DNA from 3 places in the Selenomonas sp. oral taxon 137 str. F0430 genome. Region 2 is predicted to be linked to each of the others. Evidence: riboswitches for the same ligand, from Rfam matches in the RefSeq annotation. Region 2 holds a riboswitch; each other region holds the start of a gene.
The links. A riboswitch is a leader RNA that binds a small molecule or an ion and turns the genes downstream of it on or off. The one in region 2 is predicted to bind cobalamin.

Region 1: it holds a riboswitch for cobalamin, as region 2 does, so the genes downstream of both, nikB (nickel ABC transporter permease) here and HMPREF9162_RS01600 (autotransporter outer membrane beta-barrel domain-containing protein) in region 2, are expected to answer to the same signal.
Region 3: it holds a riboswitch for cobalamin, as region 2 does, so the genes downstream of both, HMPREF9162_RS11145 (TonB-dependent siderophore receptor) here and HMPREF9162_RS01600 (autotransporter outer membrane beta-barrel domain-containing protein) in region 2, are expected to answer to the same signal.

What each region holds. Positions count from the first base shown of each region.
Region 1 covers NZ_AENV01000009.1:41,319-52,046, reverse strand. Annotated here, with positions in the region: partial or broken gene purD (phosphoribosylamine--glycine ligase) at 1-1,140, shown strand, start outside; gene HMPREF9162_RS07375 (MATE family efflux transporter) at 1,408-2,763, shown strand; cobalamin riboswitch at 2,878-3,075, shown strand; gene nikB (nickel ABC transporter permease) at 3,225-4,169, shown strand; gene nikC (nickel transporter permease) at 4,166-4,978, shown strand; gene HMPREF9162_RS07360 (ABC transporter substrate-binding protein) at 5,073-6,620, shown strand; partial or broken gene HMPREF9162_RS12610 (ABC transporter ATP-binding protein) at 6,699-7,415, shown strand; gene HMPREF9162_RS12605 (ABC transporter ATP-binding protein) at 7,476-8,324, shown strand; gene HMPREF9162_RS07345 (metal ABC transporter substrate-binding protein) at 8,428-9,345, opposite strand; gene HMPREF9162_RS07340 (putative manganese-dependent inorganic diphosphatase) at 9,572-10,728, shown strand, end outside.
Region 2 covers NZ_AENV01000005.1:39,791-50,518, forward strand. Annotated here, with positions in the region: gene HMPREF9162_RS01565 (fructose-specific PTS transporter subunit EIIC) at 1-1,207, opposite strand, end outside; gene pfkB (1-phosphofructokinase) at 1,777-2,688, opposite strand; gene HMPREF9162_RS01575 (YitT family protein) at 2,864-3,745, shown strand; gene HMPREF9162_RS01580 (hypothetical protein) at 4,477-5,112, shown strand; gene HMPREF9162_RS01585 (hypothetical protein) at 5,302-5,961, shown strand; gene HMPREF9162_RS01590 (DNA starvation/stationary phase protection protein) at 6,136-6,576, opposite strand; gene HMPREF9162_RS12855 (hypothetical protein) at 6,720-6,851, opposite strand; gene HMPREF9162_RS01595 (O-acetylhomoserine aminocarboxypropyltransferase/cysteine synthase family protein) at 7,085-8,374, shown strand; cobalamin riboswitch at 8,562-8,738, shown strand; gene HMPREF9162_RS01600 (autotransporter outer membrane beta-barrel domain-containing protein) at 8,938-10,728, shown strand, end outside.
Region 3 covers NZ_AENV01000015.1:186,541-197,268, reverse strand. Annotated here, with positions in the region: gene HMPREF9162_RS11170 (DASS family sodium-coupled anion symporter) at 1-899, shown strand, start outside; gene HMPREF9162_RS11165 (hypothetical protein) at 980-2,218, opposite strand; gene HMPREF9162_RS11160 (SLC13 family permease) at 2,366-3,646, opposite strand; gene HMPREF9162_RS11155 (DUF4153 domain-containing protein) at 4,058-5,713, shown strand; cobalamin riboswitch at 5,868-6,047, shown strand; gene HMPREF9162_RS11145 (TonB-dependent siderophore receptor) at 6,213-8,450, shown strand; gene HMPREF9162_RS11140 (ABC transporter substrate-binding protein) at 8,509-9,576, shown strand; gene HMPREF9162_RS12830 (hypothetical protein) at 9,662-9,805, opposite strand; gene HMPREF9162_RS11135 (iron ABC transporter permease) at 9,854-10,630, shown strand; gene HMPREF9162_RS11130 (ABC transporter ATP-binding protein) at 10,627-10,728, shown strand, end outside.

The DNA of each region.
Region 1 (10,728 bases), on a different contig from region 2:
CTGTTGGAAACTCGCCGACAGCATCGACGACGGATATATCTATGCGATTCCCGGAAATCCGGGGATGGCGGAGTCGCCGGACATCTCCATCAATGATAACGCCCCCATTGTGGATTTTGCCAAGGGAGCAAAGATCGATCTCGTCGTTGTCGGCCCCGAGGTTCCGCTCATGAACGGTCTGGTCGACGATCTGACGGCGGCAGGCATCCGCGCCTTCGGCCCTACGGCGGCGGCGGCACAGATCGAGGGATCGAAGTCCTTTGCCAAGAATCTCATGAAGAAATACGGCATCCCGACGGCACGCTATGAGGTGTTCACCGAGGCGGAGCCCGCACGCGTCTATATTCGCGAGACGGGCGCGCCGACTGTCATCAAGGCGGACGGACTTGCGGCGGGCAAGGGCGTCGTTGTCGCCATGACCGAGCAGGAAGCGCTCGATGCGATCGATCGCATCATGGAGGACGGTTCGTTTGGTGCGGCGGGAAGCAGCGTCGTCATCGAGGAGTTCATGGAGGGGGAGGAAGCGTCTCTGCTCGCCTTCACCGATGGAAAGGTGATCCGTCCCATGATCAGCGCGCAGGATCATAAGCGTGCCTTTGACGGCGACAAAGGTCCCAATACGGGCGGTATGGGGACATATGCACCCGCGCCTGTGATGACGCCCGAGATGACGGCACGCGCGGTTGAGGAAATTCTCAAACCGACGATCGCGGCGATGGCAAAGGAAGGTTGCCCCTATCGCGGCTGCCTTTATGCGGGGCTCATGATTACGTCCGAAGGGCCGAAGGTCGTGGAGTTCAACGCGCGGTTCGGCGACCCCGAGACGCAAGTCGTGCTGCCGCTCCTCGACGGGAACCTCGCCGAGATCATGTGCGCCTGCTGCGAGGGGCGGCTCGCCGACGTGCCGATTGCGTGGAAGGACGGTGCGGCGGTCTGCGTTGTGCTCGCCGCGGGCGGTTACCCCGGGAAGTATGAAAAGGGGCATGAGATTCACGGCATCGCGGACGCCGAGGATACGGGCGCATTGGTATTCCACGCCGGGACTGCCGAGCGGAAGGGAAAATCGTCACGAACGGCGGACGCGTGCTCGGCGTCGTCGGCAGGGGGGCGGACATTTCCTCCGCCGTACGCACGGCGTACGCGGCGGCAGAAAAAATTTCCTTTGAGGGCATGTACTATCGGAAAGACATCGCGCATCGCGCGCTGCATCGGTAAATTATATACGAAAAAGACTGCGGCATATACGCTGAAACGTATGATGCCACAGTCTTTTTTTCGGGGCAGTCATATAATCGTTCTCCTTTTTACAAATAAAATAATCATATGAACATAAATATATATTGACAGTAAATATCAGTTATGATAATCTAATCTGCGTTACTGTGAGGTTTTCTCGGGGGGGATAACATGGTCACGTCGTATGACAAGATCTATCTGCGTGTGGGGATTCCTGCGGCGCTTGAGGGCGTCTTTATGATCCTCCTGAGCAATGCGGATATCATCATGGTCGGTTCGCTTGGCACGGCTGCAATTGCGGCGGTCAGTATTTTTACTCAGCCTCGTATGGTGCTCCTCACCGTGGCACGTTCCGTTGCCGCCGCCGTCACTCTGCTCATTGCGGAGCGGTTTGGCAGACAACAGAGCGACAGCTACGGCGATGTGATGAAAAAGACCTTGTCACTCGTCGTTGTCGTTCTCGGCATCGCGCATATTGTCTTTTTTATCTATATCGAGGACATCCTCCTATGGATGGGCGCACAGGAAAACTATATCGCTGACGCAGTGCTTTATGCATCGTGGACGCTGCCCGCTGTCTTTATCACATCGCTCTCGGCGACGATGCAGGCGGTTATGCTTGGGCGCGGCGAGTCTATGACCGTGCTCTCCATCAATCTGCAGGGGAACGTGCTGAACGTCATCCTCAACGCGTTTCTCATCTATGGCATCGGGCCTTTTCCCACCCTCGGGGTGCTCGGCGCCGCCATCGGTACGATTGGCAGCTCTATTTGGTCGTTTCTCCTCAGCGTGCGCGTTCTCTTCCGCTGGGGCATCTTTGGACAGGGGAGCTATCTGCCGACGCGCGATTATTTCCGTGAGTTCCTCGGCGTATTTGGCGGCATCTTCAGCGAGCAGGGATTTGAGCGCATCGGTATGGTCGTCTATACGCGCATGGTCGCCGAGCTTGGGACGATTCCATATGCCGTGCACGCCATCGCGATGAATTTCTGCGACTTTTACTACAGCTTCGGCGGAGGGCTTGGCAAAGCGAGCACCGTGCTCGCAGGACATAACCGTGACGATGAAAAGCGGGATGCATGGCGGCGTTTCGTATGGATCGGCATTACATGGGGCTTTTTCTTCTCGACGGTCGCGTTCCTGCTGACCTTCGTGTTCCGCGAGGAGATCTTCAGTATCTATTCGAGCGATCCGGAGTTGCTTGCACTCGGCAGCATAATTCTCATCTATGTCGCGGCGGTCAGTTTCCCGGAGGCGCATCAGATGATCTGCGCGGGCATCCTGCGCGCGAGCGGAAAGACCACGCAGGTCGCAGCGTATTCCTTTGTCAGCATCACGTTCCTGCGCCCCATCATCACCTATGTGTTCCTGCACGAAATGAATATGGGACTTGCAGGGGCGTGGCTCTCCCTCGCACTTGATCAGACGATACGCGCGCTCTGCGCTACATTCCTCCTGCGCGGTGTATACCGAGCGAAATATGCGCCGAATGTCCTTGTTGCTTCGATAAACAATAATAACTTATGATTATTCTGGACGAATCTCTTGACAAATCTGTCGTATGTAGATATACTACGCCTATAATCCTATAAAACTGCATAAAACGTTGCAAGTGTCGGAGAGATGTTTTCGTATCAGGGGGATATGAAAATATATGCAGGTCTCCGAGCGATGAGAGGAAAACGGGTGCAATGCCCGTGCTGTCCCGCAGCCGTATGTAGGGAATGTTCTTCCACAGGCGCAGAGCCTGTGCCTGTAAAGTCACTGGTGACAACCGGGAAGGCGGAAGAACGTGAGGATCTACAAGCCGGAAAGCCTGCTTGCAATAGGATTCATTGATGGACTCACGAGAGATGGGGAGATGGATGCACGGTTTGTGGTACCCGTATGGGTATTTATGACCTTGTTTTTGTGCGTTCGACCGCCTGTCTTTTCAGAGACAGGCGGTTTTTATGTGAAGAAGGCAAAGGGAAAAAGGAGATGGAGACTTGACTGCCAAATTTTTGCTGACGCGTTTGGGGCAGATGCTTCTAACGTTGCTCGGCGTGACGTTCCTGACGTTCAGCCTGACATTTCTCGCGCCGGGCGACCCGGTGGACGCGATTCTCGAGACAGGCGATACGATCGTCTCGCAGGAGACGATCGAGCAGACGCGCCATGAGCTGGGGCTGGATCTGCCGTTCCATGAGCAGTATATCCGTTGGCTGAACGGCGTGCTGCACGGGGATATGGGGAAGAGCTATTCGGCGAAGATCCCCGTTGTGGATAAACTCGCTCAGGCGCTGCCCGGTACGCTCGTGCTTGCGGGCACCGCGCTCGTGATGATGCTCGTCATTTCCGTGCCGTGCGGGATTCTCGCCGCCGTGTATCGGAACCGCTGGCCGGACTATCTGATTCGAGGAATTACGTTTCTGGGCGTTTCGATGCCGAGTTTTTGGGTCGGACTTATTCTTCTCTTTGTCTTTGGTCTGAAACTGGGGCTGTTCCCGATTGCGGGCGGCGAAGTGACGCCGGATCGGATGGTCTTGCCTGCGCTCACGATCGCGATTCTCCTGTCGTCGAAGTATACGCGTCAAGTGCGTACGGCGATTCTTGAGGAGCTGGGACAGGACTACGTCGTTGGCGCGCGTGCACGCGGGCTCTCGACGCAGCGCATCCTGTGGCGCCATGTGCTCCCAAATGCGTGCCTGCCGCTCATCACGCTGCTCGGTCTTGCGGTCGGCTGGCTGCTCGGCGGCGTGGCAGTCATCGAGATCGTCTTCTCGTGGCCGGGCATGGGGCGTCTTGCCGTGCGTGCGATCGAGATGCGCGACTATCCGCTGCTCGAAGGCTTCGTGTTGTGGATCGCCGTCCTCTATATGCTGGTCAACTTTATTGTGGATATTTCCTACACCTATCTTGACCCGCGCTTGAAGAAGGGGGCGAAAGCATGAGCAAGGATGCCAAAATTCTGCGCAGATACTCGATTATGGCGGGTATCATCTTTTTGGTCGCGCTCCTCGTTCCGTTCATTTTGACGGAGGATCCGTATGCGTCCGTGATGCAAAATGCATTCCTGCCGCCGTCCGCCGAGCATTGGTTCGGCACGGATAAACTCGGGCGTGATCTCTTCACTCGTGTCATCTACGGTGCCCGTATCTCCATCTTTATGGCGCTCACGGTCGTCATCCTCATCGCGGGTGTCGGCTCGCTGATCGGTGTCGTCTCCGGCTACGTCGGGGGCAAGGTGGATACGGTCATCATGCGACTGGCCGACATGTTCCTTGCGTTCCCGGGCATCGTGCTTGCGATCGCGATTGCCGGTATGATGGGCGGGAGCATCGTCAACGCGATTCTCGCGCTCGTTGCGGTCGGCTGGACGAAGTACGCGCGCCTCGCGCGCTCTGTAGCGCTCAAGATACGGCAGCAGGACTATATATCCGCCGCGATCACGAGCGGTACGCGTCCGCGCGATATGCTTATCCGCCATGTCGTGCCGAATATCATCCCCATCGTGCTCGTCACGGCGGCGATGGACATCGGCGCGATGATGATGGAGCTTGCGGGACTCTCCTTCCTTGGATTCGGTGCACAGCCGCCGACGCCGGAGTGGGGGCTCATGCTGAACGAGGGGCGTCAGTCTCTCCAGACGGCGCCGTGGCTCATGATGTTCCCGGGCGCAGCGATCGTCATTGTCGTCGCCGTGTTCAACCTGTGGGGCGATGCGCTCCGCGACTATTTGGATCCGCGCAAGGCGAACTAAGCCTTTTGGGATAAAGGGACGGATGCGGAAGGGTCGCATCCGCCGGATGTTTGGGGTTATGTAAGGAGGTTTTTCTGTGAAAAAATGGAAAAAAATGCTCACGGCGGCGCTCGCTGTGTGCGTGTCGGCGGCGGTCTTGACGGGCTGCGGCGGCGGAGATAAGGCGGCGGACACGAAGACGCTGAAGATCGGTGTGACGAACTTCGCGGACTCGCTTGATCCGACGGAGAATTTCTTCGGCTGGGTCGTCATGCGCTACGGCATCGGTGAGGCACTCGTCAAGTTCGACGAGAAGATGAATCCGTCGCCGTGGCTCGCGGAGAGCTGGCAGGTCAGCGACGATAAACTGACATGGACGTTCAAGATCCGCGACGGCGTGAAGTTCTCGAACGGAAAAGAGCTCACGGCAGAAGCAGTCAAGTCGTCCATCGAGCGCTCGTTCGCGAAGAACAATCGCGCGCAGACATTCTTCAAGTACACGGAGATGAAGGCGGACGGCCAGAACCTCATCATCAAGACGGAGAAGCCGACGCCAAGTATGCCGGGCTTCCTCGCGGATCCGCTTTTCCTTATTGTCGACACGTCGAGCGAGGGCGAGCGTGACTTTGCAAAGCAGGGTCCCATTGGTACGGGACCGTATGTCTGCGAATCCTTCGTGAAGGAAAAAGCAGTCATGAAGAAGAACCCGAACTACTGGGGCGGCGAAGTACCGTACGAGACGGTAGAGATCCCGTCCATCGATGATCCGAATACGCGCGCGATGGCGCTCCAGTCCGGTGAAGTCGACATGGCGGTCAACATTGCGGCGGGCGACATGGGGCTCTTCAACGATACGTCGAAGTTCCATATCGATCGTATTGCATCGCTCCGCACGGTGCTTGCGCGCATCAATGAGAAGGGGATTCTCGGCGATCCGAAGGTACGTGCGGCGTTCATCTCCATGACGGATCGCAAGTCCTATAACGAGGTCATCCTCAAGGGCACGTTCATCCCGGGCAAGGCTCCCGTGCCGCCCTCTCTCGACTATGGCTTTGATCAGCTCGTTGATCCGAACGCCTACAATGTCGATCGTGCAAATCAGCTCCTCGACGAAGCGGGCTGGAAGGACACGAACGGCGACGGCATCCGCGATAAGGACGGCAAGCCGCTGAGCGTCGACTTCATTGTCTACAACAGCCGCGCCGAGCTCCCAATCTATGCCGAGGCCGTGCAGGCGGACGCGAAGAAGGTCGGCATTGATGTGAAGATCAAGACGGTGGACTACAACCTCCTCGACAAGATTGGCATCAACGGCGAATATGACCTCCTGATCTCGAACACGACGACAGCGAATACGGGTGACCCGGAGAGCTATCTCAGACAGTATTGGTATACCAATACGAACGGTGACAATCCGCAGAACGGCTCCGGCTACAGCAACCCCGAATACGATGCGAAGTACAACGCACTTGCGGTTGAGTTTGATCCGGCAAAGCGCCGTCAGCTTATGATCGACATGCAGCAAATTCTGCTCAATGATGCGGCAGCGCTCTTCCTCGGCTACCCCGAGACGAACATCATCAGCTCCACGAAGATCACGGGTGCCATCATGCATCCCGCAGACTACTACTGGCTGACGAGCGCGATTAAACCGGCAAAGTAAACTTTTAGGATAAACGAGCGGGAGCGTCGGGGAATGTCCCCGGCGTTTCCTGCGTCATGAAGGGAAGGAGAAGCGCGGATGCAGATAGAGGTGAAAAACCTTTGCGTCGCTTATGAAGGCACGGAGATGGTGCATGATGTGAGCTTTTCGCTCGGCGAAGGCGAAGTGCTCTCCATTGTCGGTGAAAGCGGCAGCGGCAAAACGACCGTGATTCGCGCCATGATCGGCTGTCTGCCGAGCGTCGGCAAGGTCACGGGCGGACAGATTCTGTTCGATGGGAAGGATATGACGCAGGCGAGTGACGCGGACTGGCGCAAGGTCAGCGGCGGCACGGCGGCAATGATCTTTCAGGACAGCGGCAGTATGCTTGATCCGATTCAGACCATCGGACAACAGTTCGTCGAATACATTCAGACACATGAGGACGTGGGGACGAAGGAGGCAGCGGAGCGCGCGCAGGATATGCTCGCGCGGATGCACCTCAACAACCCTGCGAATGTGATGAAGAGCTATCCGTTCGAGCTGTCCGGCGGTATGCGTCAGCGTGTCGGCGTTGCGATGGCGATGTTTTTCAGCCCCGCGCTGCTTCTTGCCGACGAGCCGACCTCGGCGCTCGATGTGACGACGCAGGCACAGGTCGTTAATGAGCTGATGGATATTTGCCGCAAAGACGGCACGTCCATCGTCATGGTGACACACAACCTCGGTGTTGCTGCCTATATGTCGGATCAGATCATGGTCATGCGCTATGGCAAGGTCTTGGAACACGGCACGGCGGAAGAGGTTATCGAACACGCGCAGAGCGACTATACGAAGGAGCTCTTGCTCGCCGTACCGCAGATTGGGGGGAAAGCTATGCAGCCGGAGCGTGAGGAAATCCTGCGCATCGAACACATCACGAAGCGCTTTCCCATCGCAGGCGGAAAGGTTCTGACCGCCTGCGACAATGTGACGTTCCCCGTCTACAAAGGGGAGCTGCTCGGCATCGTCGGAGAGAGCGGCTGCGGAAAGAGTACGCTCGTGCGTACACTGATGCAGCTGCACGCCCCGTCGGAAGGACAGATTTTCTTCCGCGGGCAGGAGATTACGGGACTCAAGGGCGAAGAGGCGCGCAATATGCGCCGCAACATCCAAATGGTGTTTCAGGATCCCAATACGGCGTTCAACCCGAAGATGAAGATCAAGGACATCATTTGCGAGCCTCTGCGGAACTTTGGTCTCCTCAAGGGCAGTGCGCGCGATAAGGCGGCGGAGTTGCTGCGTCTCGTCGATCTGCCCGAGGACTTTGCGGATCGCTATCCCGCGAACATGAGCGGCGGCCAGCGTCAGCGTGTCGGCATCGCCCGCGCCCTTGCGCTCGAGCCGGCGATTCTCGTCTGCGATGAGGCGACGAGTGCACTCGACGTCTCCGTGCAGGAGAAAATCGTCGAACTGCTCATCCGTATTCAGAAGGAGCGGGATCTCACGATCCTCTTCATCTGTCACGATCTTGCGCTCGTCTCCATGCTCTGCACGCGTGTTGTCGTTATGTATTTCGGCAAGGTTGTCGAAGAACTCGACGGCAAAGATCTCGCACATGCAAAGCATCCGTATACACAGAAACTTCTCAAATCTGTGTTCTCGCTGTTGCCAAAGGGAAAAGCACCGCGCATCGACCTCTCGGACGATATGCCGAGCCCTGAGGATCAGGAAGCCGCGGGCTAAATCAATTAACGAAAAAACGGGACTGCCGTTCCTCTGTATGACAGAGAGCGGCAGTCCCATTTTCGATTGTATGAGACTTTATATGAAGAGAAGAGGTATATTTTTACTGAAGCGCTTCCTTGAGCGTATTCATATTCTTACGCATCGTGTCGAGGTACGCATCCTTTGCCGCCGGCGTTGCCTCGCCCGTGACGACGGGATCAAGCGTATAGATCTTCGCACCTGTCTCGCGCGCGATGGTCTCTGCGGCGGCAGGGGAATACTGCGGCTCGGTGAAGAGAACCTTGGCAGAAAGTCCTTTGACCTGTTCGATGGTTTCCTGCAGTTCGGTCGGTGTCGGCTCCGTGCCCGGCTCACGCTCAACAACGCCGATGATGTTGAGATGGAACTCCTCGGCAAAATAGGGGAATGCTTCGTGGAATGTCACGATGTCCTTGTGCGGCACATTATCGAGTGCGGCGTGCATCTCTGTCTTGAGCGACGTGAGTTTTTCGATGTAGGCGGCAGCATTCTTCTCATAGGCGTCCGCATGGGCGGGATCGGCTTCCTTGAGCTGGTCGGCAATGTTGCGCACCTGCTGGATCGCATCCGTCACGCTGAGCCAGACGTGCGGGTTGTCGCCCTCCTCGTCGTGGATGAGCTTGATGCCGCGTGACGCGTCGATGACCTTGAGATTTTTCTGCTGCTCGGTCACTTTGTCCATGAAGTCCTCCATGCCTGCGCCGTTGATAACGAATGCATCGGCATTCTCGAGGGTCTTCATATCCTCCGTCATGAGCTGATAGTCGTGCAGACAGCCTGTCTGCGGCTTCGTCATGTTGTGTACCTCAACGCCGTCGACCCCCTGTGTGATGTTGATCGTGGCAACATACATCGGGTAGAACGACGTGACGATGCGGAACGGCTGCGCCGGCTGTTTGTCCGCAGGTTTTTCCGCCGCTTTGTCCGTACCGCCGCAGCCGACGAGCGCGAGGGATAGGACGAGCATCAAAAGGGAGAGAATCTTCGTTGTACTACGCATGGGTAATCGATCTCCTTAGAGTGAAAATAAATATGGGGTAAGTCTCATGAAGTGAATCATAACGATATTGAAAAGAATTGTCAATAGAAATGAAAACATTCAGTTATTTTCATATCATATGCTATAGACGATGTTTTTATTTTCAAAATTTGAATCATCTAAACGAGTATGCTATAATAAAACCACAGTATGCGGTGTATCGAGACCGCTCTAGGGAGGAATTATTTTGAACGTTGCAAAGCCGATTTACGTCATCGGACATCGCAATCCGGATACAGACTCCATCTGCTCAGCGATCGGGTACGCTCATCTGAAACAGTCGCTCGGGGTCAACGCTGTGGCAGCGCGCGCTGGGAAAATCAATAAGGAGACAAAGTTCGCGCTGGAATATTTCCATGTGGAACAGCCGCTGCTCATTCCCGATCTCTATCCGCGCGTGAAGGACATCGCGATGGACTGCAAGATTGTCGTTCGTCAGCACGACACGCTGCGTCATCTTGGAGAGGTGCTGCGCCACAATGATTTGAGGTCGATCCCGGTGACGGACAGTCAGGGGATTCTCGTCGGCATCGTCTCTGTCAGCGACCTCGCGAAGCGTTATTTCCAAGAGCTTGGCATGACGAATCTCTCCGATATGCGCGTGCGCTATCGTGACATCATCCATGCGACGGACAGCAACGTGCTGGTCTCAGGCGAAGAGGGCGAGACGATCAAGGGGCAGATCCGCATCGCAGCGGGCAGCGTACATACGATTAAAAAACTTGTCAAGCAGAACGACATTGTCCTCATCGGCGACCGCAAGGAAGATATTGTCCTTGCATGTATCGATCAGGGCATTTCCTGTCTCATCGTGACCGGAGACGGGCGCATTCCCGCAGAGGCGATTGAGGAGGCGGAGAAGCGCGGTATCTTTGTCCTGTCGACGCCCTACGATACCTATACGGTGGCACGTCTCATCAACCAGTGCGTGCCGATTCGCCGCATTATGCACGACAATCCGATCTGCTTTAAGCCGCTTGATCTGCTCTCGGATATCAAGGGGACGATGGAGGAGACGAATTTCCGCAACTACCCGGTGCTCGAGAACGGGCGCATCGTTGGTCTTGTGAGCCGCGACCGGCTCGTCGTCTCCGAACCTGTGCGCGTCATTCTCGTTGATCACAATGAGCGCAATCAGGCGGTCGAGGGCATCGAGGATGCGAAGATTGTCGAGATCATTGATCATCATCGCTTTGGCGGAATCAGCACGAGCGAGCCGATCTACACTCATGCGGAGCCGGTCGGCTGCACGGCAACGATTGTGTCGAATATGCACTGGCAAAACGACATTGATATCCCGCCGTCGATTGCGGGGCTGCTGCTGTCTGCAATCATCTCGGATAC
Region 2 (10,728 bases):
AGCCCGCGAGCAGGGCGCCGAGGAAACCGGTGCCCGTCGATCCTGCGAGCGCACCGCCGACGAATCCGACGGCAAGTCCCGGGCGGTCGGCGATCGACATGCCGATGAATCCTGCGAGGACGGGGAGCATAAAGCCGAACGACGCGCCGCCGACGTCCTTAAAGAACTTCGCAAGCGGCGTGTTCGATCCAAAATTGGCGGGGTTGGCGCTGTTGTAATCGTCGAAGAGGAAGGCGAGCGCGATGAGAATACCGCCGCCGACGACGAAGGGGAGCATGTGCGAGACGCCGTTCATGAGGTGTTTGTAGATCTGGCGCGCGAGGCTTTCATCCTCCGCATTGTCTGCACCCTCGGTCTCGTCTGCGCCGGAGGCGTGATAGACGGGAGCGTTCCCGGAGAGCGCACGGTCGATGAGCTCGTCGGCCTTGTTGATGCCGTCCGCGACCTTCGTGATGACGACGCGCCGCCCGTTGAAACGGGACATGGCGACCTGCTTGTCCGCCGCGACGATGATGCCGTCGGCGGCGGCAATCTCCGCGTCCGTGAGGACGTTCTTCACGCCTGCCGACCCGTTTGTCTCGACCTTGACGGTGAGTCCGCGCTTTTTCGCGTGCTGTTCGATGCTCTCCGCCGCCATAAAGGTATGCGCGATCCCCGTCGGGCAGGCAGTGACGGCGAGGATCTGGATGTGGTCGGCTTTGGGGGCGGCGGCTGCGGGCTCCTCTGTGGCAGAAGGCGCGACGAACCGGTCGTTCTCCTTATCGTCGACGAGTTTGCGGAACTCTTCAACCGTCTTTGCATTGATGAGCGCTTCTTTGAAGTCCGGATCCATGATCATCGTCGCGAGCTTCGAGAGGATCGCAAGATGCTCATCGTTCGCCGCATCGGGCGCCGCGATCATGAAGAACAGGCGGCTCGGATTGCCGTCCATCGCGGCAAAGTCCATGCCGTCCGGGACGGTCATCGCGGCAAGTCCCGCAGCGCGCACGCCCGCACTCTTGGCGTGGGGGGTCGCGATGCCGTCGCCGAGCCCCGTTGTGCCGCTCTCCTCGCGCGCGAGCACGTCTTTGATGTATTGGTCTTTATCGCTCAGATTGCCGCCTTTTTCCATGTAGTCCGCGAGCAGGCGGATGGCCGCCTCCTTTGAGGCGGGCGGCGTGATGCCGAGGGCGATGCTCTCGGGTTTGAGCAGATCGTTAATAGTCAAAATGAAACCTCCTTTGAGACTGTGAGGCAGGATTTTGGCGTATCGCTATGTCATATCGAAAAGCACTTCGCTTGTAGCAGCTTTTCTACGCCGGCGCTTGTGTTTTTCTCATTCCTTGCGCTGCATCCAAACTTCTGCCTCACACCGGGTTAGTCGTTTAAGAATCACGAGATTTTCTCATCGGTCTGTATTTCAATATTTTTATGGCGGCTTAGGGCATCCGTCTTGCCGCTGCGCAAACGACGCGGCAGACCGCGTGCGTCATAAAGCCGATTCCGACGCACAGCCCTTACGCCGCTGCGCGGCGAGGCTGCAAAGCGTCGGTCTCACATGTCAAAACCCGGCGGGAATACATGCCGCGCCGCCCCTTGCGGGGTAAATGCTCCGCGGCGGCGATCGGACGCCCTTCGCCGCATGATACAAACTGCCGTGAAGCTATGCGCCCCCATCATCGTGGGCGCAAAAAACGTACCGCCTAATGCGTGCCGCGCGGCGTTTGCCGCAGCGATTTTTAAGCCCTGCTTTTTTCGCAAGGCAAATGCCAAGCGGCGACGGAACAGAACTTTTTATCACACGGTGATCGTTTTCAGCAGCTCCAACGCCTCATCCCGCGTCGCGAGGTTTTCCGAGAACGCCGACGCGGAGCCTGTCGCAACGCCCATGTAGAACGCACGCGCATAGTCGCCGTCCGACTCCATGAAGCCCGCGAGGAAGCCTGCGACCATCGAGTCGCCCGCGCCGACGGAGTTGACGAGCGTCCCTTTCGGCGCGGCGGAGCGGTAGAACACGCCCTCGCGCGTGAGGAGGATTGCGCCGTCGCCCGCCATCGAGATGAGCACGTTCTCCGCGCCCTCTTCTTGGAGCTTTTTTGCGTGCGCGACGATCTCGTCGTCCGTTTTGAGAACGACGCCGAACATCTCGCCGAGTTCGTGATTGTTCGGCTTGATGAGGAAGGGACGGTACTTCAGCACGCGGCGCAGGAGGTTCTTCGTCGCGTCCACGACGATGCGGATGCCGCGCCCCGATAGATGCTCCATGATGCGCTCGTACATATCGTCCGGCAGTGTGTTCGGGATCGAGCCGGCGAGGACGAGCGTATCGCCGCTTTTGAGGCGATCAAGCCTGTCAAATAATGCACGCTGTGCATCCGCTGTAATGACAGGACCCTGCCCGTTGATTTCACTTTCCTCCTCCGCCTTGATCTTCACATTGATGCGGGAAAAGCCCTCATCCAGCGGAACGAAATCCTCCGCAACACCGAACGAGGCGAGCATCTGCCGCATCGCCGTCCCGGTGAATCCTGCGGTAAAGCCGAGCGCCGTACTCTCGTGCCCGAGATTTTTCAGCACGATGGAGACATTGATCCCCTTGCCTCCCGGCAGGATCTGCTCGTAGTTCACGCGGTTGATTTCCCCCGGCGCGAATCGTTCCAGCCGTACGATGTAGTCGATCGACGGGTTGAACGTGACGGTGTAGATCATATATTATCCCCTCCCATACGATGGTTTCGTGATAAAATTAACATTCCCCTTATACAGCTATGATATATCGGGGCAGGGGCAAAGTCAAGAAAACCATTTTCATCTTCGCGGTCTTGCCTGAAGTTTTTCTTTCCTCTATAATATAAGCGGGAAAATAAATTATCCGGGAGGATTTATGACTGCACAAAATACGCACGCCCGCAAGCCGAAGCACGGCATGCTCTTTTATGTGAAAAAAATGCTGATGCTCATCATCGGCGCGCTCATCACCGCGGCGGGGCTCGAGCTGTTCCTCATTCCGAACAACGTCATCGACGGCGGCGTCGTGGGACTTTCGATCATGTCGCACACCATCACGGGCATGACGCTCGGCACGTTCCTCGTCATCTACAATATCCCGTTCATCTACATGGGGTACAAGCAAATCGGCAAGAGTTTTGCGCTCTCGACGATCTTTGCCATCGTCATGCTCTCCGTGTGGACGGGCGTTCTGCATTCCGTCCCGCCGGTGACGAGCGACCCGTTCCTCGCCGCGATCTTCGGGGGCGTCGTGACGGGGCTCGGGGTCGGCATCGTCATGCGTACGGGCGGCTCGTTCGACGGCACGGAGATCGTCGCCATCATCCTCGATGCGCGGACGCAGTTCTCCGTCGGCGAGGTCGTCATGTTCATCAACCTCTTTATCCTGAGTTCTGCAGGGCTGTTGTATGGTTGGGATAAAGCTATGTACTCGCTATTTGCATACTTCGTCATTGCAAAGATGATTGACGTCGTGCTCAAGGGGCTCGACGAGTCCTACGCCGTCATGATCGTCACGAACGAGCACGAGGAGATGACCGCCGCCCTCAACGAACGCCTCGGGCGCGGCGTCACCCTCCTGCACGGCACGGGCGGTTACACGGGCGAGGCGAAGGAAGTCCTCTACTGCGTCGTCACGCGTCTGGAGCTCGATAAACTCAAGGAAATCGTGCTGGATAAGGACGAGAAGGCATTTGTCACGATTAATGCGGTTCACGACATCGTAGGGGGGCGGTTCAAGAAGAAAGCCATCCACTAGGCGTGACGTGCGATCTTGGCGCATAACTGTGTCACTGCGAAAAATACGGCGGTCGACGTAGGCTTTGTCTACGCCTTCCCTTGTATTTTTCTCGTTCCTTGTTCTGCATCCAAGCTTGCACGTCACTTACTTTACGATAAATAAGGCGGGATTTTCGCGCCTAACTTTGTCATATCGTCGAGCACTTCGGTTGACGCAGCTTTTTACTACGCCTGCCCTCGTGCTCTCCTCATTCCTCGTTATGCATCGAAACTTCCGCGTCACTTACGTTTCGATTTGGAGTACGATCTCGGCGCATAGCGTCGTCATTACATCGTGGGAAAACTCACAACTTATGCGTGCCCCTACAAAGGCGGCTTGGATCGCAGCTGCTTCTTACGACGCAGCTGACGCCCTCCCGCATACGCCGGTCTCTATCGCAAGGTGAGGGGGTATTCGCCGTCGCGGAGCTTTTACCCCATAGGGACGGCGTGCTCCGTTCATTTCTTTTAGATGCAATGTCACCGCGCCGCGGTACTGCCCGGCGCATGATCGACCGCCGGGCGGTGCGGCGCAGTACCTTGGTATTTCGTCTAAAGCGCGTACGCCGTTTGCGCAGCGACAAGAATATGCCCACGAACCGGAGAAAACATATCCGCCTCGTTTGCGACGCCGCAAGAAAGATAGCCTGAGCTGCGACCTTGCCGATACGTCATGCCGCCATAAACTTACAGCATGAAAGGAGCCCTCCCATGAACTGCCGTCTCTATCGCATCATTATCCTATGCGTGCTCCTCTCTCTCCTTTTGACCGCCCCGGTTGCCGCGGCGTCCGTGCCGCAGGTCGCGCGTCTCTCCCTCGTCACGGAAAATGCGTGGGATCTCGATCAAGATACGATCGATATGCTTGACGACATGGTCGCCGATGCTCTGCACATGCCGTTTGGCGGACTCATGGGGTGGGTGCAGGACGTGGACGAGCACGATTTGTTCGCCGCCTACAATGCCGCTGTGGAGATGAAACGCACGACGAGGGATACCCCTGATTATCCCGCGATCGTTCGTATGGTCGCGGACGTCACGGATGCCGATCTCGCCGTGCTCCCTATCCTCACATATTACGACGAAGAAATCTATCACGGGTGGGATTTCTCCGCGGATGATTACCTCGTCAGCCGCGCAAGCGTGCGGCTCCTCGTTTATGACCGCCAAAAAGATGAGCTCGTCGATCGCCGCATCACGCGTACGTTCCGCGACGAATATGCCGTGCGCGGCAGGGCGCATGAGCTCGCCCGCGACGCCATGCACGCCGCACTTGCCGAGGTTCGGCTCAAGGAGCGCGTCAGGGATCTGCGCGAAGCTGCACGCAGCGGCAGGTACCCGTATTAAATCAATCGGCGATTCCTTATAAAACAGTGGGCGGGAATCCATTTTCCATATCCTATATTTGGGGATTTTGAGGGCTGTAATGTCCGGGATTAAGTCGATAAAAATAAATTCGAATAAATAAATATAAAAAGGAATAAAATATAATAAATAAATCAATAAATATATGATGGACGTTTAGGAGGGGCTATTGTGCGGCACATTCATTTCCTCACGATCTTCTTTGCAGTTCTTATGAGTACATCCGCTGCATTTGCCGCACCGCTGATCGCAGTCGATCGCGGGGATGGGGTGCTTGTCGAAAAAGAAAGCGGAAAAATCATTGGAAAAATCAACCCGGGCAATCCTACAGGACAGATTATACGCGTCGATGCGGGGAACTATGCGGTCGGCTTTGTCTCATCGCTCCTCTTTGAGCCTGTAGAAAAGAAAGATGTCCCCGTCCCCGCATACAACCGTGACGCAATGGAACGCGTGACGACCTTCCTCACCACGGGGCGTAAAGATCCCTTACGTCTCTTTATTTCCTGCACAGAGATGAAGGAAGAGTTCTACAATCGTGTTATGCGCGGTGCGGAAACGGAGTACATTGACACGCGGCTGGAGAAGGCTTCGCGGGATGCCGGCAAAACGATGCCCCGGCGTGTCGATTTTCCCACAGTCGGCGACGGGAGCCGGCTTTACACGGTCACGGATATGATGAATGGGATAAAGATGCATACGGATATTCTCTATATCGTCAAGGCTCCCGTGATATGGGCGGTGGAATTTGACTATCCGGAGGATGTGTCGGGGCTCCGGGAGCGTGTGCGGGAAGCGTTGGAAGACGTTAATGTTTGGACAACCGAGTGACAAGGAAGGAATAAAACCGAAAGGATACAGTGGATTGGAAAAGGACGGCTGACGTATGCTTTAAGTTATTTATATTATCAAGACCGGAAGTCCCTTGCATACAAAAAGAGACCTGCAGCACATACGTGCAGCAGGTCTCTTTTCTATGCAATTTTACCCATGAACTATGTTGATTTACGCAAGCATCGAGCGGAGGAACCAGATCTGCTTTGCGTAGTTCGCGATGTGATCCTCCATGAGGTTCGCGACGCCGAACACATCGTCCTTGTCCGCGAGGGCACGCACTGCGGCAGCCTGGTCACGGAGCGTCTCGAGGTCGGCAAGCGTGATCTCGAGCGCCTTCTTCTGATCGACTTTTCCATCCGGCAGCTCGCTGATACTTGCACGCTCGAGGTAGCCCTTGAGGCTTGCAACCGGCTGCTCGCCGCACATCTTCAGAATCTCGGCGGCCTCGTCGAGGACGTCTGCGAATGAATCGTAGAGCGACTCGAGGTATTCGTGTACTGCTTTGAACTGCGAGCCGACCACGTTCCAGTGGAGGTTGTGCAGCTTGATGTAGCCGACGCCGATGTTGGCGATATAAGCATTGACGGATTTCGTAAGTTCCTTGTTCATAATAAAATCTCCTTTTCTCAATAATAGAATATATGCAGATACATTCATATCTGTTTTCTATCTCGTTACATGTGTCATTATACCCGTCTATCTACTATTTGTCAATAGTAATTATTAAATAGAGAATGATTTTTACTTCGCCGCTATGCGAGGTACGCCCCAAGTCTCTGATGAATGGATGCTGCGGCGGGGGAACACTGCCGGATGGGGTAAATCGTCGGTTTACTGTGCTGTATCTTGCTCGAAATCCGCACTGCAAAGATTCCTTTTGCCATAATTTACGGTTTGCTTCCCATGCGCCTTGCGTGCCGCCCGGGCGTCCGCTGCAGCGATTTTTAAGCCCTGCTTTTTTCGCAAGGTGGATGCCCAGACGGCGATATAAACCCCGCATACATAAAGCCTGCGGCACCTCTGTTTTTCATATTGACAACAGTATATTGCAGGAGTATAATATAACATATCTATTAAGTATGAAATTAAGCTCTGACAAGGAAAGGGGTACCCCCTCATGAGTGACAAGAAGTACCGTTTCGAAACGCTCCAAGTCCGCGCCGGCCAGGAGCAGCCGGATCCCGTCACGGACGCGCGCGCTGTTCCGATCTATCAGACGACCTCCTATGTGTTCCGCGATGCGCAGCATGCGGCGGATCGGTTCGCCCTGCGCGATCCCGGCAACATCTACGGGCGGCTCATGAACCCCACGCAGGATGTCTTCGAAAAACGCATCGCGGCGCTCGAGGGCGGTGCGGCGGCGCTCGCCTTCGCGTCGGGCGCGGCGGCGGTCACCGCGACGATCCAGGGGCTCGCCCATGCGGGCGATCACATCGTCTCCCAGCAGACCATCTACGGCGGCTCGTTCAACCTCCTGAAGCACACGGTCAAGGAGTGGGGCATCGACGTCACCTTTGTCGATCCGAAAGGCGGCGCGGCGGCGTATGAGGCGGCGATCCGTCCGAATACGAAATGCGTCTACATCGAGACCGTCGGCAATCCGAACGCCGATCTCGTCGACATCGAGGCGATCGCCGAGATCGCGCATAAGAATGGCATCCCCGTCGTCATCGACAACACGTTCGCGACGCCGTACCTCCTGCGCCCCATCGAGCACGGCGCGGATATCGTTGTGCATTCGGCGACAAAGTTCATCGGCGGACACGGCGCGGCGCTCGGCGGCGTCATCGTCGACAGCGGCAGGTTCGACTGGAAGGCGTCGGGACGGTTCCCGCACATCACCGAGCCGAACGCGAGCTACCACGGGCTGAGCTTTGCCGATGCGCTCGGCGCGATCGCCTTCATCGTCTACCTCCGCGCGCTCATTCTGCGCGACACGGGCGCGACCATCTCGCCGACGCACGCATTCCACTTCATCCACGGCCTCGAGACGCTCTCCCTGCGCGTGGAGCGTCACACGGAGAACGCGTTGAAGCTCGTCGACTTCCTCAGCAAACACCCGAAGGTCACGAAGGTCAACCACCCCGCGCTGCCCTTGCATCCGGATCATGCCCTCTACGAGCGGTACTTCCCGCACGGCGGCATCTCCATCTTTACCTTTGACATCAAGGGGGGACAAGAGGAGGCGTACCGCTTCATCGATAAACTCGAGCTGTTCTCCATCCTCGCGAACGTCGCGGATGTGAAGTCGCTCGTCATCCACCCCGCGACCACGACGCACTCGCAGATGAGCGCGGAGGAGCTCGCGGCATCCGGCATCAACGCCGGCACCGTGCGGCTCTCCGTCGGCATCGAGCACATCGACGACCTCCTCGCCGACGTCAGCGCGGCGCTCGACGCTGTGTGAGGCATTCGGTTCGCCACTGAATTATGTGAAGTAAATATTTAATCCCCCTGCATTTAATGTAGGGGGAATTTTTTATACTTATGATAAATTGAGGTTGTGAATGATATTCATGATTTTTTCAATAAAATATTGTCCCATATATTGATTCTATTGTAAAATGATGATATAATGTCGCCTGAAATTCACAAAACTACACAGACGAACAGGTTCCGTAAGGATTCATAGGGAAGTCGGTGCAAATCCGACACGGTCCCGCCGCTGTATCAAGGAGTGCGGCTGCATATGGTCACTGGAGATTTTCCGGGAAGACGCAGCCGCGCGATGATTTGGAGTCAGAAGACCTGCCTGTTCCAAGGTCACCGTTACCACCTGCGAGCGACAGGGAGGAGATTCATATACGGCTGTATTGCCGTTCCATTCATATGCTTCTGCCTCTTTTGGCAGAGGCTTTTTTTGTACCGCTCGCCGGGGATACGTTCGGAGAGGAGGAAAACGCAGAATATTAACAAGAATGCATGTGCATTTTTTCACAGAGTATTGATTGTTCGGGAGGAAGAAAAAACGTGAAATTCGAAAAAAGAGAGCTGAGACTTACGGCACTGGTACTTATGGCGCTGATGGGGGTTAGTGCGTGCGGAACGGCGTCGGCGGAGGAGCAGACAGGAACCACGTTCACTAAGGGACAAATTGACGGGAAACCCGCATATAAATTTTCAAGTGATTTTGCAAAATTCAACGTCTGGGATGGCGCAACAAAGAGCTACACATTTACAAAAGACAGCACGATAAATACGAAATCCATCACAGGAAATAGCGCAGATGTCAATGTCAATGCACCCGGCGTGACGCTTACGCTCAATTCAAAGGAGAACCTTGGCATTCAGAGTTATAAGGGGCGCGGCTATAAGGCGGATCCCAATTACTATAACGGACTTCATGACGTCACGATTACGGCGAAGAAAGTCATTGTCAATGTTGACCGTACCTCACATACAAATGCGGACGATTCCTACGGGATCATCTCCGGCTCTTCCGACGCGAAAACTGTGCGCGTGAACGGCGATGTGGACGTTAATATCTCGAGCAATTTTTTGAAAGCGCCGGACGGCTCCGGCGACCGTGATCCCGCTGTGACCTGCGGCATCGGCACACTGAACCATGGTCATGTTTACATTGACGGAAATGCGAAAATTCGCGTCAAGGTGCCGACACAGCAGAGTCTCGGCAGCCATGGCGAGAACTTCCTCTCCCACTACTATGTCAGCGGTATTTCCGCGATGCTCAATTATGATGGAGATACACAGGGCGGCAATATCACGGTGACGGGTGACGTTGACGTCGAATCCGACGGCAGTGGCGTCCGTGCGGGAACGCGTTCCACGGTAACGATTGGCGGCGGCGGCAGAATCAAAATCAATAAGGAGCATAATCTTCCCCATTTTGCGATCAATGCCGAGGAAGCAACTGTCAATATGAATGTAAAGCTCGACAAGGACGGCAACGTCGTCGGCGCAGGCAGCCGCAAGACGGAGATCTACGGCAACATTGGGCTCATTGACAGAGAGGGAACGGCTACTACATTCGGCAATACGCTGACGCGGATCAATGTGGGACTGACGACCGCCGACTCCATATTTACGGGCATTGTGCTGGATAATTACAAAGAGCAAGGGAAAAACGAGCCGGACAAGAAGGCAATTCGTGAAGCGACGGGGCTTAACCTGTATCTGCAAAACGGTGCGAAATGGGTGAACGAAGAGTGGGGCGCGATGATTCCCACGCGTGCGGGGTTCAGCGGCAGTAAGCTACGCTCGCTCCATGGCGGTGTGGATGCCGACCATGCGGGCAGGATCTTCCAAAAGGATGCGCGCTCCATCACGATCAACCACTATGATGGATTTACCAATGTCTACTATGATCGCACGGCGCCGGATGCCACGACGCTTGTCGGCGGAGATTTTGTCGTTAAAAATGCCGCCGCAGGCAGCGGCGTCACTCTGCGCACCTCCGGCAACGGGCTCGACACATCGAAATATAAAGAAGCGCTCGAATCGCTCGCACATAAATTCTACTACGAAGGATATAAGAGCGGCGAGAAGAACATCACGGGCAAGGCGGAGATCGCCGAAGGCGCGATTACGCCATGGGCACGGCGCATGTTGTCCTATGACGACGCAACGGGACAGGCGATGCTCGGCGCAGCGGTTCCGGATGAAAACCGCATCACTTACGGGCCAAAAGAAACACTCATCATGAGCAGCGCAAAATCCGCGATGGCAGCTTCTGCAATGGCATTCCGCGCGGAAGCCAACGACCTCATGAAGCGCATGGGCGATCTGCGCCTATCGCCGGAG
Region 3 (10,728 bases), on a different contig from region 2:
CGCCGCCGAACCTCATCATGCTCGGCTTTCTCGATCAGATGGCGGGCATCCACATCTCGTTTTTTGAATGGATGGTCTGGGGCGCGATCGCAATGGTCTCATATTTTATTCTTGCCTCGGTGATCCTCATGCACTTCTTCCCCGCCGACGTCGAAAAGATCGACGGCGCGGAGGAGTTCATCCGGCAAAAGATCGCGGAACTCGGCCCGTGGACGCGCGCACAGAAAAACACGCTGGTCGGCTTCTCTCTCGCCGTGTTCCTCTGGGTGCTGCCCGGGATTCTCTCCATCGTGCTGGAGCCGTCCGATCCGCTGCTGAAAACCTACAATGAGCTGTTTTCTGAAGCCGTTGTCGCGATGGTAGGCGCGCTGCTGCTCTTTTTGCTGCCGATTCGGTTCAAACAGCATCATTTCACAATGGATTGGAAAGTCGCTTCCGGCGGCATCGAGTGGGGGACGCTCGTACTCTTCGGCGGCGGGCTTTCGATGGGCGGCATGATGTATAAGACGGGGCTTTCCACATGGCTCGGCGACCTCATCATCGAGAACCTCGGGAGCGATCTTTCGCAGGTCACGCTGATCGCGCTATTTGCCGTGATGACGCTCTTCTTCTCCGAGCTGACCAGTCACACGGCGGCGACCAATATGATTGGCCCTCTTGCGATTACCGCGGCGGTTTCCGCGGGATTCAACCCCATTCCCGTGGCGGTTGGCGTTGCCCTCGGCGCGCTCGGATTTATGCTCCCCGTATCGACGCCGCCGAACGCGATCGTCTATGCGAGCGGATATATCCCCATCACGAAGATGATCCGTACCGGCTTCTGTGTCGACGTGATCGGCATATCCTGCATCACCATCCCTCTGACGGTTTATTTTGTCACATGGCTTGTGAATCCTTGAACGTACTAAGGAGTCTTGGATATAAAAAACTGCCGTACCGAAGCGCTGCGCCTTGGTACGGCAGTTTCTATATGCTGCGATTATGTATCGTCGCTTTCGCCCAGCCACTCCTCGGAGGAGATGGGGCTGTCCTTGACGAGTGCGACGATCTCTTGATGTGACTGCTCAATTTCTTCGGGAGAGAGGATCTGTGTCAGCGGTTTTGCAAGGAGCAGACCGATGTACGCCATATCCTCTTCCTTGAGCGAGCGCGTTGTCGGATTGGACGTCGAGAGACGCAGCGCATGGAGGAACAGTCCGGGGTTCATCGTGGGGATGTCTTCCACACGGACGCGGATACCCATGCGATTGATCACGCTCGACGCTTCGTCCATATTCACACTGCCCGTCGCGGAGGCGAGCACGAGATGCGTATCCGTACCGCCGCAGAGCACCGAGGCTCCATGGTCGGCAAGGGCGCGCGCGAGGACTTCGGCGTTTTTGAGCACCTGTTCCCCGTAGCGGCGGAACTTTTCGCTCGCCGCTTCGCGCAGCACGACGCCGAGCGCCGCGAGGTGGTTCATATGGAGGGCGACATGTCCCGTATTGACGATGGCGGCGTCCATGCAGGCGGCGATGTCGCGCTTGCAGAGGATGACCGCGCCGTCGGGACCGCGCAGAGATTCGGATGTCGAGAAGGTCACAACATCAGCGAGCGCCACGGGCGAGGGCAGAAGCCCCGCCGCAACGAGTCCGACGCACTGGCTGATATCCACCCAGAGATAGGCGTCCACGGACTGCGCGATCTCATAGAGAATGCGGTAGTCTACCGTGCGCGGATAACTCACCGGCGAGAAGATGATGAGACGCGGACGCACACGCTCTGCGTGCGCACGCACCTCGCCCCAGTCGATCTGCTGCGTCGAAGAATCGATGCCGTAATTCTCGAACACGTACGAGAGCCCCGTGCTGTGATCTTTCTTGCGCAGGTTAAAAGAGAGAACGCAGTCGCCCGGCTGGAGCAAGCCCTGGAAGACGACCCGCGAGGCGGAGGCGATACTGCCAAGCCGCACAATCGCATGGTCGCTGCCGAACAGCGTCCGGGCGCGCGTTTGCACAATGGATTCGAGATGAATGCCCCCGATTGCCGTTTCGTCGTGGCGGTCAAAGATGCTATTCGTGAGGATGCTCCCCTCGAGATACGCCGCGAACGGTGACATAGCGTTGGTATTCGGCAGGAAGGAGAGGGTGTAGCGCTGGCGCTGTTCCTCATCTTCGAGCAGTGTGTAGATCTCCTCGTCGAACGATTTCAGATGGTTGAGCAACTCTTTCTTTTTCATCGTCAGTTCTCCTCACATATCCGGCAGAGTCAAACGCCCCGCGGGGAGGCCACTTGCCATACGGTGATTTTCTCGCCTTCAAATCGGCGCTGTATATTCCTAGTATAGCACAATGAAAAGCATTGGTCACTCATATCTTACCGATTTTTATTTCGCGATCGGCCATACCAGCGGAATGACGACAAGGCAGACGATGAGCGAGACCACGACGAGCGGCACGCCGACCTTGACGTAGTCCATGAAACGGAACTGGCCGGGACCAAGCACGAGCGTGTTCGGCGGGGTCGCAACCGGCGTCGTAAACGCGCAGGATGCAGCGATACCGATCGCCATGACCACGGGGTACGGCGAGACGCCGACGGTCTCCGCGATCGAGATTGCGATCGGCGCGAGCAGAGCCGCCGCCGCCGTGTTCGACATGAACTGCGTCAGACCGCAGGAAAGTACGAACATCGCAAAGATGATGACGTACGGCGAGGGGGCGTCGCCCATGAGGCTGACGACGAAGTTCGCGATGAGCGCGCCTGCGCCCGTCTTGTCCATCGCGCTCGCAAGGGGAAGCATACCGGCAAAGAGGAAGATCGTCGTCCAGTCGATGCCCTGATACGCCTGTTTCTCGTTGAGGCAGCCCGTCAATACGCAGATGAGTGCACCGATGATGGCGGACATATGCATCGGAACGTTGAGTTCTTTCTCAAAGACCATCGCGGCGATAACAGCGATAAGGATGGCGGCGCAGACATACATCTTGCTCGCGTTCGTCTTCTCCTCTTTTTCGATCGCTGCGTCGGCGTCATCTGTGCTGAGACCCTGTACCATGTGCTGCGGGCAGAGCTTACGGCCGATCGTGAGCATGTACGCCATACCCGCGATGGAGAGCGGAATGCCGATCCATGCGAATTCGAAGAAGCCGAACGGCTGGAGCCCGCTGGACTGAAGCGTTGCGCTCATGAGGATGTTCGGCGGCGTGCCGACCATCGTGATCGTACCGCCGACGTTCGCCGCGACGGCGAGCGCCATGAGCTGCGGAGAGACAGGCACCTTTGCCGCCGCGCAGATCTGGATCACGACCGGCATGAGGCAGGCGACCGTTGCCGTGTTCGAGGAGACCGACGAGAGGACAATCGTGATGAACATGATTGCCGCCATCAGAGGCGCCTCGCTGCTGCCGGACTTCTTCACGACAGCGATACCGATTTTCTGTGCGAGTCCCGTCTGGAACATCGCGGCGCCGATGACGAACATACCGGCAAACAGAACGACGGTGGAATTAGATAAACCGGAAAATACCTGTGCGGGTGTTAGCACGCCTAACAGTCCCAGCGAGATCGCCGCGCCCATCGCGGTAACGGCGAGCGGGATAATCTCAGTGGCGAAGAGAATCGCCGCCACCGCGAGAACCCCTAATGTCAGCATTGCTGCATCCATTGATTCATCTCCATTCATCAGTTCATAACTTTAGTTTCTGAAATATATTACAGAAACTTTCTTTGACGAAATTCTTAATTCTCTATCTCTTTTTCAAATCCTTCTTATTTTCCTTTGCAGCCGACATAATATTTTAGTATAAAAAACATAGTCTAAAACTATAATAAGAAAAAATTATTTATGGAACTTCAGGACGTGATATGGAAAAATCCCGGAAGCCCGAGCAACATTGAACTCCCTGCTAAGGCGTGATAAAAATCATTTATCTACTATAATATAATATATGTAATGAAAACTTTCGAAATGAAGCGAAAAAATTTTTATATGGTGTGAGATCCTATTGTTAAAAAAGGACGCCTGCGGAAGGAAAGACTGCGCGTGCAGAAGAATATATACAAGAGGAGGTGCAAGATGAGGGTCGAGAAGCTGTGGAAAAATCTGTGCCAAACCGTGCGTACGGGCGCGCGGCGGTTCCGCACCGCAGTGGCGGCGGATGTCGTGCTGCTCCTATGTCTTGGAGCATTTACCTATCGCGAAATATACGAGGCGGAGGCTTGGTATTTGGAAGAGGCCGGTTCCGCGGCGGCGGCCGCTGCAGTCGGCTGTATTTTTGCCGTCTCGCTGCACCTCTTTTTTGAGAGACGCGGCAAGGAACACCGACGTGTGGAGGCGATCCTTACAGCCGCCGTATGTGCCGCAGTCTTCATTCTTGTGCGGGGGCACAGCTGGACGGTGCCGTACATCCTGCTCCAAACCCTCGGCGCTGCGCTCTCCTTTGCGGCTTTTGGACTTTATTGTCTGGAGGGCGAAGAGGAGGGGCGCTCCGCTCCGCTTGTCATATTTTCTCTGTGCAAGGCTGCCGTTGTCGGCACACTCTTGACCGCATCGCTGAATATCTGCCTCATGGCATTTGATTCGCTGATCGTTTCAGTGCCGCCGAACTTGCTGACGCTGCTGTATTTCTTGATTGCGGAGGTCTCTTATATTTTTGCAGGGGGACAGGTCGCCCTTGCAGGTCTGCCCGTGTACGGGCAAAGAGCGGAGATGCCCGCACTTTTCCGCGTGCTGCTCGTGCGCATCCTTTGGCCTGCCTGTCTCATCCTGCTCGTTATTCTCTATCTCTACGTGGCGAAGATCATCTTCCTGTGGGAGATTCCCGTCGGCATGATGAATTGGTTTGCCTCACTGGCGCTCCTTGCCTTTGCCGTGTTTTTTGTCTGTTTTGCGGGGGATGAACGGCACCCCTTTTTGAAGTCCTTTCTGCACCGCGGGCTGCCGGTCTTTCTGCCGATTCTTGCAGTGCAGGCCGTGGCCGTATGCCAGCGGATCGCGCCGTATGGGCTTACCGCTCCTCGGTACGCATCCATCCTCTGCACGGCGTTCGGTATTTTCCTGCTCATATGTGCGTTCCGGCGCAGTTCTCCGCGCCCGGCGTTCCTTGTCCTGGCGGTCATGATCGCCGTGTCCGCGCTGACGCCGCTGAGCATCCTCGACATCCCGCTGCGTACGCAGGAGGCACGCCTTTGGAGCGTTCTTGAGGAAAACGATATGATAAGGGACGGCACTGTCGTGGGGAACCCTGCTCTTTCGCCGGAGGCGCAGGAAAAATTGCTGAGCGCCTCGGAGTACCTGACGGAGCGAGGTCAGACGGCGTTCCTCGAGACGCCGGGCATGAACGATACGCTCGCGGAATTGCGCCGCAGCTATGAGGGAGAAGACACTGTCGATTGGTTCCTTTTCACCCCGCCCGATCCTGCCTTCGTTCCGGTGGCCGGATGGCAGGAAGCCTATGTGTTTTCGGATACGCCTGTCAGGGACGGCGTGCTCGTTGTGGAAAAGGGGGCGGGCGCAGAGGAGCACTGCGATGTTTCGGCGTACGTCGCGGAGGCGTTGGCGTATGCGCGCGAACATCGTGCGGGAAACGGTGTAAACAGATTCACACGTGAGATGCAGATCGATTTGGATGACCGGAGCCGCCTTTGCCTGAGCGAACTGCGGATCATGGCGCGCGGCGCAGGAGAAGAGGGGGCGGCGGTGAATATGCAGGGCGTGCTTTTGAAGAGGTAGAACGTCTTCCGGAATGCCTGTGCTTCTGTGTGATGCAGATGCGGTCATTCCCGATCAGCAGGGAGGATGCCCCGGTCGTTGTGGAGTCCGCGGTTTTCGTGGTTGACAATAGGATTAGTATTCGTTATACTTCAATAAGTATTTATTCATTTTTAACTTCATAAGCAGGTTCGGTGCTCCTTGTGAAAAGGAGGTAACAGGGAAATCGGTGTGAAACCGATGCGGTCCCGCCGCCGTAATGCCGAGGATGCCCCACCATGTCACTGCGCGAGCGGGAAGACGGGGCGGACGATGACGCAGAGCCGGAAGACCTACCGAATCTCGTACGCCGGGAGCGGTGCCCTTTGTGTGCGGATGCACGACAGGGCGGCGCTGCCACTGCATTCTGCGATGGACAGAACGGCAGTGTTTTTTTAGTGCGTACGATGGAGGAAAGCAATGCATAGGGAAGAGGGCGCGGGGGGCGCTCAGGGGAACTTTGGAGGAGGAAAATATCATCATGACGAAACGACAGCTGGCACTTGCCGTCGCCATCGCGGCGATCGGTACGAATGCGGTGTGGATGAGCGGTGTATCTGCTGCAGAGAAGCAGGATGTCCACGGGGGGGGGACGGATGCCGTCGATACCTATGAACTCGATCCTGTCGATGTCGAAGGGGAGCGGAGCGAGGAGGCCAACAGTCTCACGAGCAGTACGGGCGGCACAGGCTTCCTCGGAACGAAGGACGTGATGGAGGTTCCCTTCACGCAGACGAACATCACGAACAAGGCGCTCGCGCAGTACGGGGATGCAGTTGAGCCGTTGACGAGCGCGCTGCTCATGTCGCCGTCCGTGCGCACGAGCAGCAGCACGATGTACAACGACTTCTCCATGCGCGGATTCCCGATGAACGCGTATCAGTTCAAGGTCAACGGCGTGCCGGGCATGTTCTCCCAGACGAATATGCCGTCGAACTTCGTGGACCGCATGGAGGTCATCTCGGGGCCTGTCATCGGCGTTCACGGCTCGACGAACTCGGAGTCCGCGGGCGGCTCGGTCAATCTCGTGACGAAACGCGCGGCGTACGGCAAGGAGCGCCTCACCTATACGCAGACGGTGAGCACGGGTGGAGCGCTCGGCGAGATTGTCGACATCGGCAGGCGGTTCGGCAAAAACGAGGCGTGGGGGCTGCGCATTAACGCGGAGAACATTCAGGGCAAGACGGCGGTCAAGGGCGAGAAGCTCACGACGCGCGACTTCTATATCAACCTCGACCATGCGGGGCGCCGCAGCACAACGAATCTCTTCATGGGCTACCGCTATACGAAGGACGAGGGCGGCCAGCGCTATTTCGATTTCAGCGGTACGGGGGCGAATCTCTATACGGGGAGTCGTCTGCCGTCGGCGCCGAGCGGCAAGCGCAACTACAGTTTCCCGGGGCAGCATATCGAGGTGAAGACGTGGACGGCCGTGCTCAATCACGAGCAGCAACTGAGCGATACGTGGAAGGCCTTCTTTAACGCCGGGTACAGCCGCAACTACGGCAGCGGCTACGTGATGACCTCCTCGAGCAAGCTCTTCATGCGCAATGAGGCGGGCGATTTCTATAATACGCTGTGGACGTATCCGTACGGCCTGCGCAACGCATATACGCAGCTCGGCGTGCGCGGGACGTTCCATGTCGGCGATGTCAAAAACGACGTCGTGCTGGCGCTCGACCGCGACTGGTACCATGCCTACTGGGGCTATGAACGGAACGGGGCGTATGGGAATGCCGTTCCGAGTTTCGGCAATATGTCGGGGAGCCTCAGCGGCGGCGTGCGCAGCGTGACGTGGAACTATGCGCCCGGCTCTGTCCGCGGGGCGATTAAGTCCGGCGTGACGACTTACTCGGGCGTATCGCTGACCGATACCGTCGAATATGGGAAAGCGACTGCCCTGCTGGGCATTCACCATCACAGCGTCAAGGCGACGTCCTATGCTGCAGACTCCGGCTATAATCGCGCGCGCAGCACGACGGTCAGCAGCAGCGCGAACTCCCCGACGTTCGGCATCGTCTACCGCCCGACGGATGACCTCAGCATCTATGCGAACCACTCTGAGAGCTTTGATAAGGGGAATGTCGTCGGCAGCGGCTTTATGAACACGGGCGCGATGCTTTCCCCTGCCAAGACCAAGCAGAACGAGATTGGCGTTAAGTACCGTCGGCGCGGCGTCCTCGCGGGGCTGAGCGTCTTCCAAATCGAACAGGACCGCACGATTGACGTGCGTTACACCGGCGACCCGAACCCCACGCGCGTCATGGAGGGCAAGAATAAATTCAAGGGCGTCGAACTGAGCGTCAGCGGCCAAATCGCGCCGAAGTGGACGCTGACGGGCGGCCTGATGCACCTGACGACGGAGCAGCAGACGAATACGGGCTATAACGGCAAGGCTGTGGCGGGCGTCGCGGACTGGAGCGGTATGCTCGCTGTCGAGTACGCGCCGGATGCGCAGCTAACGGCGTTTGCGCGCGCGATTTACTCCGGCTCCGCGCCGATTTACACGGGGGACGCGCGCAAGCTGAACGTGCCTTCGTATCTCACCTGCGACCTCGGCGTGACGTACAAGACGAAATTCGGCACCGTACCCGCGGCGCTCAGCCTCACGGCGTACAACCTCTTCGACAAGCACTACTGGATGTCGCGCCCGACCTATAACTTTGGGATTCAGGGCTATCCGCGCAGCCTCGTCCTGTCGATGACGATGGATATCTAAATGGAAAAACAGGGGATTCGCTGCGGGGGCGGCGGGTTCCCTTTTTTGTGAGGGGATTATGAAAAAATACAGCATCAACGCATTCTGCGCGCTCCTTCTCTGCGCGCTGCTCATGCTCGGCTGCGGCAAGGACGCGGCGCAGGACAGCGCGGGGCAGAGCGTCGATACGATTACCGTGACGGACAGCATCGGGCGCAGCGTGACCGTGCCGCATCCGCTGACGCGCGTCGTCGTCTCGAACGCCTACAACGCAGAGCTCATCAACGCCGTCGGCGCGCTCGATACCGTCGTCGGCGTCGACAACTACATCTTCAACGACGAGGCGGGATTCAAGGGGAAGTTCAAGCAGGAGCAGGTCATCGGGGCGAACCAGGGCAATCTGAACTATGAGAAGATTATCGAGCTCGCCCCGCAGGCGCTCATCCTGACGGGCAACGGCGGCTGGGAGGACGCGCAGGAAAAACTCGCCCCGTTCGGCATCGCGGTCATCGTCGTGGACGCCTACTACACGCGCGAGTTCCGGGACAACTGTGCGCTGATTGGGCAGCTCTTCGGCAAGGAAGCCGCAGCGCAGGAACTCTCGGATTTCTTTATGGAGAAACTAGACTACATCGAACGGCAGACCAAGGATGTGCCGAAGAAATCTCTTTATTTTGAGTACCGTACCGAGGGCAATACGACCGTGCCGGGGAACTATTTCTACGACATGGTAGAGTATTCGGGTGCACACAACATCTTCGGCGACGCGGCGAACCCGCAGGTGAACCCCGAGGCGGTCATTGAGCGCAATCCCGCCTACATCGTCAAGGTCTCCGAGCCGAAGGTGAACTCTTCGTACATCCCGCCGACACAGGAGGATCACGCGCGCATCCTGCACGAACTGGAGTCGCGCAAGGGCTGGGATACCATCGACGCGGTGAAAAATCAAAGGATTCTCCTTCTTTCGCACTATGTGCACGGCGGCGCCTCGAAACTCGTCGGCACCATGTACATCGCGAAGTTCCTCTATCCCGAGCAGCTCCCCGACCTTCATCCCGAGGATATCTTCAAGGTCTGGCTCGAGAAATATCAGCACCTGCCGTATGTCAGCGGGCACACCTATCCCGCGTTCCCGCTGAGTGAATAAGCCATGCTCGCACAGGCCTATCATGAAAAGAACCGGCGCAAGCGGCTGATGATTGCGGGGGCATCCTCGCGGTGCTCGCCGCTGCCTATGCATTCACGACCATCGGGATGCGGGAGATTCCGATGTCGCAAACGGTGTCCGCAATCGAGCAGTGGGCAGGCGGCACGGCGGGGAGCGGTGCGGATGCGGCGACGAATAAGATTATTCTGCTGCTGCGCCTGCCGCGCATCCTGCTCGCGATCGTCGCGGGGCGGGGCTTGCACTTGCGGGTGCGCTTATGCAGTCCATCACGCGCAACTATCTTGTCAGCCCCTTTACGCTCGGCATCTCTTCGGCGGCGGCGCTCGGCGCCTCTATCTGCATCGTATTTGCCGCAGGAACGGCGATGGACACGGATCTCGGCATCATCCTCTCCGCGTTCACGCTTTCCTGTGTGTGCGGCGCGCTTGTCTACGGCATTGCGCAGCGTGCAGGGCTCACACCGACGACGCTCGTACTCGTCGGCATCGCGCTGAACTACTTCTTCAGCGCGCTCACGGCGACGCTCGAGTTCTTTGCACAGGAGCATAAGCTCGCGGCGGTCATTCAGTGGACGTTCGGGTCGCTCCACCGCGCCTCGTGGGACTATGTTGTCATCGGCGCGCTGATTGTCGCTTTTGGCTTTGCCGTCGCGATGTTCTATTGCCTGCCGCTGAACGTCATGGCGACAAGTGACGACGAGACCGCCGTCAGCCTCGGCGTGAATCCCGCACGTCTGCGGACGATCGTGGGGCTCGCGGCAGTCCTTATGACGGCGGCGATCATCAGCTTTACGGGGGTCATCGGATTCGTTGGGCTCATCGCACCGCACATGGCGCGGTTTCTCATCGGGACGGATCACCGCTTCTATCTGCCCTTTACCTGCGTGCTCGGCGCGGCGCTCCTCCTCGTTTCGGACACGGTCGGGAAACTCATTCTCTACCCTGTGACCGTGCCCGTCGGCATCGTGATTTCCTTCTTCGGCGTGCCGCTCTTCATCCATCTCATCCTGCGCAGGGGAAAGGAGTTCGAATGAGTACGAAGGTGATCCTTGCGGCGGAGCATCTGACCTTCGGCTACAAGGCGGAAAGAAAAATCCTCGACGATGTGTCGCTTGAGCTCCGGGCGGGCGAG